Regions from separate parts of the Serpentinicella sp. ANB-PHB4 genome, predicted to be linked through region 1. Evidence: riboswitches for the same ligand, from Rfam matches in the RefSeq annotation. Region 1 holds a riboswitch; each other region holds the start of a gene.
What was found. Region 1 has a riboswitch for cyclic di-GMP ahead of RH915_RS10425 (hypothetical protein). Riboswitches for the same ligand answer to the same signal wherever they lie in the genome.
Positions count from the first base shown of each region.

Region 2: another riboswitch for cyclic di-GMP. It lies ahead of RH915_RS05070 (hypothetical protein); the one in region 1 lies ahead of RH915_RS10425 (hypothetical protein).
Region 3: another riboswitch for cyclic di-GMP. It lies ahead of RH915_RS01325 (GspE/PulE family protein); the one in region 1 lies ahead of RH915_RS10425 (hypothetical protein).
Region 4: another riboswitch for cyclic di-GMP. It lies ahead of RH915_RS05485 (Flp family type IVb pilin); the one in region 1 lies ahead of RH915_RS10425 (hypothetical protein).

Region 1 covers NZ_JAVKGO010000016.1:151-3,281, reverse strand. Annotated here, with positions in the region: gene RH915_RS10435 (hypothetical protein) at 1-326, opposite strand, end outside; gene RH915_RS10430 (hypothetical protein) at 397-1,035, opposite strand; gene RH915_RS10425 (hypothetical protein) at 1,050-1,412, opposite strand; cyclic di-GMP riboswitch class I at 1,400-1,487, opposite strand; gene RH915_RS10420 (barstar family protein) at 1,837-2,343, opposite strand; gene RH915_RS10415 (ribonuclease domain-containing protein) at 2,362-2,544, opposite strand; gene RH915_RS10410 (hypothetical protein) at 2,606-3,073, opposite strand.
Region 2 covers NZ_JAVKGO010000004.1:115,133-118,263, forward strand. Annotated here, with positions in the region: gene sigI (RNA polymerase sigma-I factor) at 1-407, opposite strand, end outside; gene RH915_RS05065 (DUF5667 domain-containing protein) at 610-1,281, opposite strand; gene RH915_RS05070 (hypothetical protein) at 1,317-1,811, opposite strand; cyclic di-GMP riboswitch class I at 1,864-1,951, opposite strand; gene RH915_RS05075 (DUF1657 domain-containing protein) at 2,252-2,458, shown strand; gene RH915_RS05080 (voltage-gated chloride channel family protein) at 2,597-3,131, shown strand, end outside.
Region 3 covers NZ_JAVKGO010000001.1:245,574-248,704, forward strand. Annotated here, with positions in the region: gene RH915_RS01310 (hypothetical protein) at 1-230, shown strand, start outside; gene RH915_RS01315 (PulJ/GspJ family protein) at 269-595, shown strand; gene RH915_RS01320 (PilW family protein) at 615-1,136, shown strand; cyclic di-GMP riboswitch class II at 1,329-1,411, shown strand; gene RH915_RS01325 (GspE/PulE family protein) at 1,497-3,131, shown strand, end outside.
Region 4 covers NZ_JAVKGO010000005.1:8,514-11,644, forward strand. Annotated here, with positions in the region: gene RH915_RS05470 (pilus assembly protein TadG-related protein) at 1-323, opposite strand, end outside; gene RH915_RS05475 (TadE/TadG family type IV pilus assembly protein) at 336-737, opposite strand; gene RH915_RS05480 (A24 family peptidase) at 742-1,245, opposite strand; gene RH915_RS05485 (Flp family type IVb pilin) at 1,320-1,484, opposite strand; cyclic di-GMP riboswitch class I at 1,647-1,732, opposite strand; gene RH915_RS05490 (hypothetical protein) at 1,838-2,608, opposite strand; gene speD (adenosylmethionine decarboxylase) at 2,762-3,131, shown strand, end outside.

The DNA.
Region 1 (3,131 bases):
CTCCAAGCTTGGATTGCATCGTAGGTAGCAATTCCGGTACCAACTACGGCTCCACCAGCCACAGCATAAGGGGCCCATACTGGCGCCGTTACTGCCCCAGCAACTAAACCAACAGCCATTGCTCCCCCAGCTAATATCTTTCCTGCTCCTCTTCTTCTTTTTCCTCTATTAAAATCATTTATCCCATCTAATACGTTTAATGCTGCACCAACTACGGCAGTTCTTCTTAAAAATCTACTTGATATAGTTACTGCTGATGTTTTTGTAACTCCTTTTAGTCTGCCAAAAAGATCTATTCCCGCAGCAAAAGCACCTGTAGTCGCCATTACTGTTTCGCGATATCGACAGAGCTTGTTTTTTAAAACCTTATAAGTAAGGAGTTGGCTTAGCCAACTCCTATAGACCTTCTTTCTTCAATAAGTACCACTTATATAAATTCAAAGGGATACCTATTAAAAATATATAAGAGGAAAAAACGAAAACTAAACCGCCTATTGTGAGTGCTAAATCTGGAACAAATAAGTAAATGATCCTTCCTGCAATTGCTCCTATAGTAGCTACCATCACTGGAAATATTATTTCATTTCCGCCTGAGTTAGTTACCCAGATTAATATTTTTTCTCTATTTAAAATAATTAAAATTAAATTTATTCCATATGTCACCCCTATTATTACAATTGACTTTAGATTTAATTGATTCATTGCTTGTAAACCTAAAACTAAAAAGTTTAGTGTGATTAGAGTATTACTAAAAGACATATAAGAAAATAAAGTAATTCTAAACCTTTGTGCAAAAACAAACAATAAAACACTTAACAAAGTATACGGAATAAAAATAATTTTATTAAAAGAAATCCACTCACTTGGAGATGGAGGTATAAAAAGTAGAAAAAATACAGGAAATAAGCTGCTAACAAATAAACAGGGTATTAACTTTCTAATTTCAGTAGGCTCAAAAATTTTAAGTTTTAATTCATACCTTTGATTTTTGACAACTATACATGAATCTAGCTTTTCTTCTATAATCTTATGCATTGTTCATCACCTTCCTACCTTGCTCTGAATCGACCGAAAAATGAATTCACTTGATTTATAGCAGGTTTTCTTATAGTTGCATTAGCTATTAAGCCTGCACTTAAGCCTACTACCGCTCCAAATATAGTGCCGACTCCTGGAGCAAAAGAACCTGCCATAGCACCGGCTATCATAGCACCTGCAACAGATGAGCCCACTGTAATGCCTGCATCTACTGTTACTGCCGCTGCAAATTCTCTGCCATATCCAACATTCCTTCTAGAGATAAAGGTAAAAACAAAAAGCAGCCAAAATGATTCAGGCTGCTTTAGGGTAACAGTGATATTAATTTTGCGGTAACTGTGGTGTCGGTACTTGTAACCTATTCGGCAACCCAACCATCATAGCAGAAGATCTACCTTAGACCTGTGGCTTTGCGCCCCCGCTTTTCAGCAGGTTTGCCTTTTTCTTTTTATAGTTTTAAAATTATCATGCAATTTTATTGACCTATACCATATTTGACAAATTATTTAAAAATCCTTCAATTAATTAGTAATTTTTTAAATATATACCAATAGTTTTATTTTTATTTATTCCTATTATTTCCATAATTTGTAGATTCCTTTGCCTTTAATCTTTTATTATTACTACTCTTTTTATGTCAAAATATTTTCCATATATGATGGTATAAAAGTTACTGTCCTCTATTTGTATTTATTCTAAATGATTTTTCGTTATAAGTTTAAAAAGACCTTAAGGAATTAATATCCCTTAAGATCTTAAAAAACTAATTTCAATTCACAAATATTATATAACTCACTATCATAGAACTATTTTTTCAACCTCAACTTCACTAACCCCTGCTTTATTTAACCGCAACCTTATTTCCTTTTGATTTTCAATCGGACAGTGTAAGAATATATGAAATGGAGTAGGGGGAGTTCCAAATTCATCAAATTCTCTACCGTTAGCCCATTCCCTCGCTGCGTTATGCAATAATTTAATTACTGCTTCTAGTACTTTTGCATTATCAACTAGAAGAAGATGAGCATTGCTCACAAATAAGCCATATCCATCTGCCTCAATCCATTCTAAATCATTTAAACACTCGTCAAAGGCCGAAAGGTTGTACCCAAAATAATCCGGAAATTGCAAAACCCTAGAAAATTCATCATAAAAATCATTTGTCGTTTTACAACTATCACCCTTAATAAGATTTGAAACAACTGTTGATTTATAAGTAACTTGTCTGTACTTTAAAAACTCAATAAATTCTGTTTCCGCTCCCACCACTACATGAAAATATGGTTCATTTAACCTTAATAACAAATTAACACCCCAATTACATTATTTTATTCGAGTAAAAGTTTTATAATGATCATTAGTATACCACGCTGATCCATCTTTTCCTATAACTACCCTTTCTCCGCCCCTATTTTGCCCTTTTATATATCGATTAACATCATATTCTCTGTATGTTGTTTTTTTTGGTAGAACCTGACCACCACCCCTACCATCATTTTTAAACACTCTGCCACCTTTATAACCCCACCCCTGGGAGCTACACCTCTATTTTTTTGTATTTGATTAACTATATTTTAGCCTTTTGGGGAACACTAACATTACCTCCTACATTCCCGCCTATACCCCTTAAAGACCTAACTCCACTAGCTACACCACCAAACAGCACATTCCCACCGGCATAAAAAGCTGCTGTATCCAAAGCGGCCCCTGATACATTTGGACTTATACCAGTTCTATTATATATATTAGCTTGATAGTTAGCTTTCGCATATCTGTATCTTTTCCCCCATGAATTGATAGCTGCTTTTCCAACTACTAAACCTCTCTGCCAAAAATTATCTGCACTGTTGTACTGTTGTCTTAATGCATCTTCTCTAGCTGCTTCTTTCGAGGGGTCGTAAAGAATTATTGTATTGCTCGCCCCACCTGAAGGCCTTCTTCCTGCACCACTATTAAAGCTATCCCTTCGCTCTTCTCTCGTTGGGGGTGGGGGACTGCCTCCACCTCCTCCGCCTCCTGAGCTAAGCGCATCCATCAGAGCCCCATGGTGTAATTGGGACGGCGACTTTTTACTCCATTATATACCAAACTTA
Region 2 (3,131 bases), on a different contig from region 1:
TCTTCTACCAAATCCTGTGTTTCTTGTGTTTGATGAAAAGACTCAAAGGAGTTCTTAACTTCCATTTGATTATTAGTAATATCGTTTTTTTCTGTACTATAATTCATCGAAATGTGTTGTCTTGGTTTTTCCCGTCTATAATAGTCGATCAAATCTCTTTTAATTAGGAGATAGGCATAATTGAGGAAGGATCTGCCCCCTTGGTCATCGTAACTGTCAATGGCTCGGTTGAATGCAATAAGGCCAATACTGGCTTCTTCATCACTCCAAGTAATATACCTTTTACTTAGATGTCCAACAGTGTTAATGATATATGGCTTGTAGTAAGAAATAATATTTTCACGGGCTATTTCACTTCCATTTTTCGCTTGTATAATGAATTGTTGAAAGATAGATTTATCAGCCATTTATAATAACTCCTACTGTGACGTTTTTGTTGACCCTCTAGTATTTATATTAAATGCCATAAGCACTAGAATTTAATCATTTAGCTTATGGCATTTAGTCTACTACAATTTTAAAATGGTTTCTACTATTTGTCTTAATTTTTAGTACTTCAGCCTATCTCCAATTTTTGTATTTAATTGTCCAAAATTCATTAGATATAATTTATCTTTCTTCTCTTTCCTTAGCTCTCCCTCTGCCTTGATTAGCTCTTTCTTCAGCTTGTTCTCTCGCTTCAACCGCTCTTTCTTCAGCTTGTTCTCTCGCTTGAGTGTTTCTTTCTTCAGCTTGTTCTCTGGCTTCATTTGCTCTTTCTTCAGCCTGTTCTCTTGCCTGACTAGCTTTTTCTAAAGCTTCCGCTAAGCGTTCACTTACTTGGTTTTGATTTTCTATAGCTTTTGAAATACCTTCTTTAGCTTCCTCGGGGATATCTTCTCTTTCTAAAAGAGTGGAAAGGTTTTCGCTGCGTTTTAAAGAATTTTGTGCGACTAAAGACTCTACATTAGTTATGTCATTCCCAAGCCCTCTTCCTAACTCAAGATTTTTATTGATTTCCTCTATGTGTTCATTATAATCTTCTATCAATCTCTCAGCAGCTTCCTGATCCTCTTCCTTTAGTACTTCTTCCATTTCCTCCAGACGCCTATCAGCGTATTCATCTTGTAAAAGAGCCTTCTCTTCATATGCCTCTGTCAGCTCATATTCATTATTTTCAATCAATCGGATCGTTTCGTATAACTCTGACTCTGGGGTTAGAACTTCTTGTTGTTCATCAGCATACACTGTTCCACTTATCAATAAAACCCCTACCATACTAGTAACAATTAGCTTTTTCATATAAACCATCCTTTCTATTTTTCTTATAATATTAATTAGAAGAATTGAAGATTTCTTCTAAACTCATCAATCGCGTCTTTGTTGTTTTCGTAGTCTTTAACAGGGGTCATAAAGGTAATAATTCCTTTATTAGCTCGATTATCTTTTATGTAGATTTCTGTTCGGATACTTTCCTTCCTTTCTGATTCAAAGATTAAGGAATCCTTTGTGTCTTGAATTATATTTGCTTTTCTTGTTCCTGTTTTTAAGTCATTTTTAATTTCGTCAACACTTTTTTCACTTGTAAGAATTGTGACAATGGCTTTTAACTTATTGTTTTCAAAGGTAACATTAAATGATCCATTAGTTGACTCTTCTCCCACATTCCACTGAGATGATTCAAATACTCTAAAACCTAAATCTATATTCTCATATAAAACTGCTTTCTCTTGAATATTTTGATTTTCTGTATCAACATGTTTCTTTGAGCAACCGGATGCTATCAAAAGTATCAATATTAATGTTAAAAGAAAAACTTTATTTTTTACCATGAATTCACCTCAAACGCTTTCTAAAAGCAAATAAGCTCTTATTGTTTTATATTTGTGCAACTGGCTAACAAGGGTATAAATGACCCGTAGTCCCTGTAGTTTTGCGTCACCACCTTTCAATGGTTTTGCCTTATTTTTATATGCTGTTTTACTATCTATACGAATAGTCCTTAAATTTTAAGGGGGCTTTAAAGATTTTTTTCTAAATTTTTAGTTTTATATTTAAGAAGATACTTTTCTTTTATTCTTAATATAATTTTTATTTCTCTTTAATAATTTTTAATAACTTAAAATAAGAGACTATTTTATTAGTTGTTTTATTTATTACCAACTTACATATGCAAAGCTTAGATCTAAATATTTCAGTAATCTATATCTTCCAATTGTATGTCATTTTTTATAAATAGTTTGGTTACAATATCTTAAGGGAGGTGACTTTAGTGACAGTTCTGGCAGATTTAGAAAAAGTAATTGCATACTGTGAAGTCGTTAAAGGTAACTATGCTCTAATGGCCCAATCTACAGAGGAGCAACAGGCGAAAGATATGTTTAATAATATGAAAAGCGATATAGAAAAGCATGTACAGTTTCTCAATGCACGTTTGGAGTACTTAAATGAAAATAATAATCTAAACAAAAACAGCTAACTAAGATAGTTATATAAAATGTACCTTCATTTAACTACTAAATTTTAAATTTAAAAGTTGTAAATTTAAAGCTATATAGCTTTTTTATATTTTTTTAACCAGTATTGATAGACCAGCTAGCAAAGGAGCACTACTATTATGGGTCGTTTAAATAATAAGTTTTTTACTGACACAATGAAGGTAAGGCACATAACTTTTATTTTTACTCTTGCAAAGTGGGTTCTATGGGGGAGCCTAATTGGTATAGTTGTAGGTTTCACATCAACTGTACTAATAAATTTTAATGACTTTCTAACAGATATACGAGAAGCAAACCCCTTTACCTTATTGCTACTTCCTGTTGGAGGTATTATTATCGGTTATATCTACATGTATTATGGTAAAGGTTCTCGCAAAGGAAACGATTTGGTTCTTGAACATATTCATCACGGGCAAGGTGAAATTCCTTTACGGATGGGTCCTATCGTCTTTTTCTGTACTTTTATCACACATCTACTAGGAGGCTCAACAGGAAGAGAGGGAGCCGCTATACAGATGGGTGCAAGTATATCCGAGGGAGTGAACCGACTATTTAAGATTAACAGAATAGATCGTAAAATTTTAATCATCAGTGGGATAAGTGGCGGTTTTGGTTCTGCTTTTGGTGCCCCTATAGCCGGTACTATTTTCGGAA
Region 3 (3,131 bases), on a different contig from region 1:
GTGGAAGTGGAGCAAATATAAATATTATTAATGAGTCTAATATAGAGACATTACTTAATACAGGTGGAAACCTAACGGGTTCGATTTATGCCAAAGGGGATGTAAGGATTCAAAGTGGCTCCTCTGTAACACATCCTTCTTTCGGTAATGAAGATGGTGATTTAGAACCAATACCCTCAGGTGATGCAACTATAACTTATTCCCATGATCGAAAGGTTTATATAAATTAGTTTAATTTTAAATCAACCCTGAAAGGAGAATGCCCACCATGAAAAAACAAATGAATCAAAAAGGCCTTACACTAATTGAAGTATTGGTTTCCTTAGCACTTATCGGTCTAATCATGGTGAGTCTCATTCCTATTTTGACCTTTGGATTTAGACATGTTTTTCGTGGGGGCCACCGTACAACCGTAGCATTTGAAGCCCAGCAAGAAATTGAATCTGCCATTAGTGCAGGAACCTCAGATGGCGAAGTTGAATCAATGACAATACGTTTTGGCGACAAAGAAGACGGAAAAATTAAAGTTAACGGAACTTGGATCAAAGAAGGAAATATAAAATACTTTGTACCATTTGTACCGAATGAACAATAAGGAAAGGAGTTAGCCACTTATGTATAAAAAAATTATCAAAAATAACAAAGGCATTACATTGGTAGAATTAATTGTTGCCATGGCAATTGTTTCGATAATTGGTGGACTAACGATTTCCATGTTTTCCTTTGGTATTACAGCATTTAGTAGAAGTGATCAACAGTATCAAATACAATCAGACCTAAGGTTTGCTACCCAATTTATAACAAGGGAAGTAAGGAATGCAGGAAGTGTAGATTTACAGGGAAATATTCAGGATTTCGAACAAGACTTCGAACAAAGCTTGGAACAAGGCTACAATTATATTTATTATAAAAACGGGGAGCTCAAGTATAAAGCATCCACAGGGGAAAAACATTCCTTATTAAAAAATGTACAAATAGATGATCAAGAGATATTTTCTAGTAGTGATAATTTATTAAAAATCGAACTAAATGGAAACAAAAACAACGAAAGCTTTAGTCTGACTACAAAAGTAGCATTAACCAACGCAAAACTAGATACGGAAAACAAAGGCAACGTCATAAAATTTTCGAAGTGATATACAATAACATATTTTACCTATATAAATTCACTTTTTTGAGAAGGGAATCCTACAGCAGTGTAGAATAATATACAAAAAAGAAGCAAAATTCTCAAGGAAAAGCATGCAAAGTATAAATTTTCCAAATAAAAGTGCTTGATATACAAACAACTTGATAAAAAAGTTTGCCTAAAGTATTTTTAATTTGAGGCTAACTTAGGAACAGATGAATCACAGGTGTATTTGGACGCTTAAGCTGTGAGGATGTAGTGGCGTAACCGACCAAAAATACCTAAATGTTTTTGGTTTTTTTAAACAACAAATATCAGAATATTAAACCACTAATATGTTAAAATTCACATCAATAAGGAGGGGCTCATGAACAATTCTAAACGGAAACGATTAGGAGATTTACTCATAGAAGCGGGTCATATTACAACTGAGCAGCTCTACCATGTTCTTCACTTACAGAAAGTAACAGGGAAAAAACTAGGAGAAATCCTAGTAGATGAAAACTTCGTAACGGAAAAACAGGTTGTTGAAACCCTCGAAAGACAGCTAGGTTTTATTTATGTTGATTTAAACCAAACCTTTATCGATCCAGAAATACCAATTTTAATAGATGAAAAATTAGCGAAAAGATACTTTTTAATTGCTATTGATAGAAAGGATAATCAATTAACCGTTGCAATGACAGATCCCCTTAATATTTTCGCCTTAGATGATATTAAAATCGCCACGGGTTTTGATGTAGAGCCGGTAATAGCTACTAAGCAGGAAATTTTATCCGCAATAAATCAGTACTATGAAAAAGACACAGCGGAGGACGCCTTTAAAGAGTTTAAACAAAGTTTTGATATAAATGAAGAAGACATTGACGACGAAACCCTCAGTGAAGTTAACAATGCCCCGATAGTTCGGATTGTTAACTCCCTTATAAAACAAGGGGTAAAAATGAGGGCAAGTGACATACATATAGAACCCTTTGAGGACCATGTAAAAGTCCGGGTAAGAATCGACGGTGACTTACAGGAAATAATGAAGCCAGAAAAATCAACCCACTCAGCTATTGCCACCCGTATTAAAATTATGGGAAAAATGGATATTGCAGAAAAAAGAATTCCTCAAGACGGTCGTATTGAAACCCATGTTGAAGATAAACCCATTGACCTACGTATTTCAGTATTACCAACAGTGCATGGAGAAAAAATTGTTATAAGAATTTCTGACAGAGAAAATTTCAATATGACAAAGGAACAGCTAGGCTTTACAGATCATAACCTAAAGTTATTTGATCATATAATTAAAAATCCTAACGGGATTATTCTTGTAACAGGACCAACCGGTAGTGGTAAAAGTACCACCCTGTATACAACCCTACAAGAAATAAGTACACCAGATAAAAACATTGTTACCGTCGAAGACCCAGTTGAAAATCAAATTAATGGAATCAATCAGGTTCAGGTAAACAATAAAGCTGGTATGACCTTTGCAAACGCACTACGGTCTATTTTGAGGCAAGATCCTGACATCATTATGATTGGAGAAATTCGTGATGCAGAAACCGCACAGATAGCCGTAAAAGCCTCTATTACAGGTCATTTAGTATTAAGTACAATGCATACCAATGATACAGCATCAACCGTAACTAGACTTGTAGATATGGGGCTAGAATCTTATTTGGTATCATCGTCATTAGTGGGTGTTGTTGCCCAAAGACTAGTAAAAAGGATTTGTGAAAAATGCAAAATATCCTTTCAAGCAGATCCATTACAAAAAGAATTATTATATAAACAGGCAGATGAAACAGTAACCTTACATAAAGGTACTGGGTGTCGCCATTGTAACGAAACGGGGTATAAGGGGAGAATTGCTATACACGAAGTGATGGCAATTAATAAAGATTTAAGAATATTAATAGATAAAGAAGCCACAATAGACGAGATTAGAGATGCGGCAGTAAATCAAGGTATGATTACCCTAAAACAAAACTGCGTACAATTAGCACTACAG
Region 4 (3,131 bases), on a different contig from region 1:
AGAAATTCTACCCTACGTTTAGTCGTAACTTTAACGGAATGATTATTATTAATTATATCAATTAAAATAGTACTTTCATGTAGCCCATTTTTCTCTCCAAATGATTTTCCAACCTCAACAGCTCTGTATGGATTATGTGGAAGTTCTTGAACTGCTGCTAACGCAGCTGAATCAGTGGCATTTGTTATTTGAAATTTATTTAGGTATAATAGGCCCGCATCAACTACAAGGGCCACAAATCCAATAAAAACAATCATTAGTATTGCTACAATTATTAGTGCACTACCTTCTTCATTTTCAAGAATTCTATTTATTTTTTTCATCATATCCACCTCCTACTCCATACGCATGGTAATATGAGATTTGACATTATATGAATCACCTATAAAAATCGAAATGATGGGTAGGTGTATTTTAAGAGGATACTCAACCTGTATAGAAATACCATCCCCTCTACTTCTATATATTTCACCTGGTGTAATATGAATATTTACTTTATCTTTATTTAGATGTAATGCAGAGGTTCGTTCCTCGACTAAAGCCTTTATCTCTTCGTCTAATGCACCCACTGCTGCTGCCCTAGCACCCTCTCTTGCACTGTGGGTTACCATTAGATATGTGCCAAAAACCCTACCAAATTCTATTATTCCAAAAACTAATAGCAATAGGATTGGTAAAACTAATGCTAACTCTACTAATGCTTGCCCTTCATTATTTTTTTTAAATAGGTTAATCATCTAATCACCCCAATATTATAAGCCCAACAATTGCACCAATAGCAATAGGCACACCATATGGAAACGAGTATTTTTTTTCATCATTGTTAAATGACATTACACTGAACTTAGATGTAATCATTACTTTAACTCCCGTTAATAAACCTTTTGAAGTACTTAACAAACTCTTGTAATATATTAGAATGCCCAGTGCTATAGCACCACCAGCTACACCCATAATTATAAATGTATAAAAAACAAATTCCGGTCCCTTTATGGCTCCAATTGTAGCTAGTAATTTGACATCTCCACCACCTATGCCATTGTAATAAAAAGGAACAATTAGTAATATCAATCCCAATACAAACCCGGATAAAGTAAGTAGAGCGCCCTCAAAGCCTAATTCATATATATTTAATACCATTCCGAAGATTACTCCTGGTAATAATAGACTATTGTATATTTTTCTTTCTTTTAAGTCAGTTACTAGACAAATTAGTACTATTAATATAAGTACTACGTTAATCATAAGAAACACTTCCTTTTGTGAAAAAATTGGCCCTACTGATTCAGTAGGGCCTTTTCTAGAGCATTATCTCATCACTATATCTCTGTGCTGTTGGTAATAGATTCAAATATTTCCGTTAGTTTTCCTCTAAAGGCTACTAATACAGTTATAAGTACTACTGAAATGATCCCTATGATTAGCCCATATTCTGTCATTCCTTGACCTGCTTCTTCTTTCCATAATCTTTTAAATAATTTCATAAATCTTACCCCCTTAAAATTTTGTTTTTTTGCTCATCTTACGCTCTTGCTTAGGATGAACAGCCGCTGGGGTACATTTCGAAAAATGTTTACCTGTTAACAAAATACCCCACTCATCAGTTGACGAGTGGGGTTGTTAGTACAGGATGCTTAATGATATACCCTCGCAACTGGCTGGCATAGTGGAAACCACCTTAGCCCCTTTAGCTTTGCGTCACTACCTTTCAGTAGCTTTGCCAATGATTATTTAGTTGTGCTTTGTTCTTAGTTACATTATATTCATATAATGCATTGGAGTAAATCAATCATTATACCTAAATTTGATAAGCCTAGAGTACTAATATTTTTTGGGATTAACGAAAGATATTTCTATCTTTTCTCTTTTTGATGAAAGTTAATACCCAAAACAGGGTTATCACAATGAATGCTACTGTTATGCTTTTTCTTATTAATCCAACATCATGGAAACGACTTCTTATTCCCCAAAATCCCCATGCAAAAACTAACCAAAATATCATATCTTTTCTAAATAACAGTAGAAAGGATATAAGCATTGTTACGAGTCCTAATAATACAATAAACCAAGCTTCTTTAGATAAACCCCATTGATTCCAATCTAACGAGTACAAAAGAATATCTAAATTGGCAATTGTTGCAAAACTAATCCATGAGAGATACATAGTAAAAGGTACTTTAACTAATATATTATCCGTTAATTTCGCTCTGTACCTGCAGGTAATAATATTATAATAGATTTTTACTAATGTTATAGTTAAAGCAATCATTGTAAAGAAAGCGTATACAATAACTTCGTAGTGCCACAAAACTAACCATAAACTGCTTAAAATATTGCTTAAAGAAAACCAGTACCCTACTGCGACTATATATGGGTTTCTTTTATTCCTTCGTTTAAATTGATATATAGTAAAAGATAATAACAGAAGATATATTAATCCCCAAATTAAGAAAGTAAATGAGGCAGGCACAAAATAAGTAGGGAATTTATCTGCTACTTCACCCGTTGTTTGATTATTAAGTTTTAAATAATTAGCTAATATATTTGTAATAATTAGTAATATAAAAGTAACTAAATTAACCCATCTTCTCGTGTACTGTATTCTCACCTTTATATCTCCCATCTATATTACTTAATTTCAAATATTCAAAAAGTATTTTTTTGTCGATAATATCTATACACCTAATAAAAATTATTGTATTATGGAATAATACATATATGTTCTATAATGCAAAATATATAAAAATGAGGTGCTTAATAAATGAAAATTAAATCTATAAAGAAGCTTAAACTTTATGGCTTCAATAATTTAACAAAAACTTTGAGTTTTAATATTTACGATATATGCTATGCCAAAACTGAAGAAGATCGTAAAGGTTATATCGAGTATATTGATGAGCAGTATAATGCAGATAGACTTACTAATATTTTGACCAATGTTGCAAATATTATTGGAGCAAATGTTTTAAATATCGCTAAGCAAGATTATGATCCTCAGGGTGCTAGTGTTACTATTCTAGTTTCTGAAGAGGAAATTAATCATGAAAATACAGAACACTTTGATGAATCTGATGAAGCCCCTGGCCCACTGCCTAATTCTGTTGTTGGACATTTAGATAAAAGTCATATTA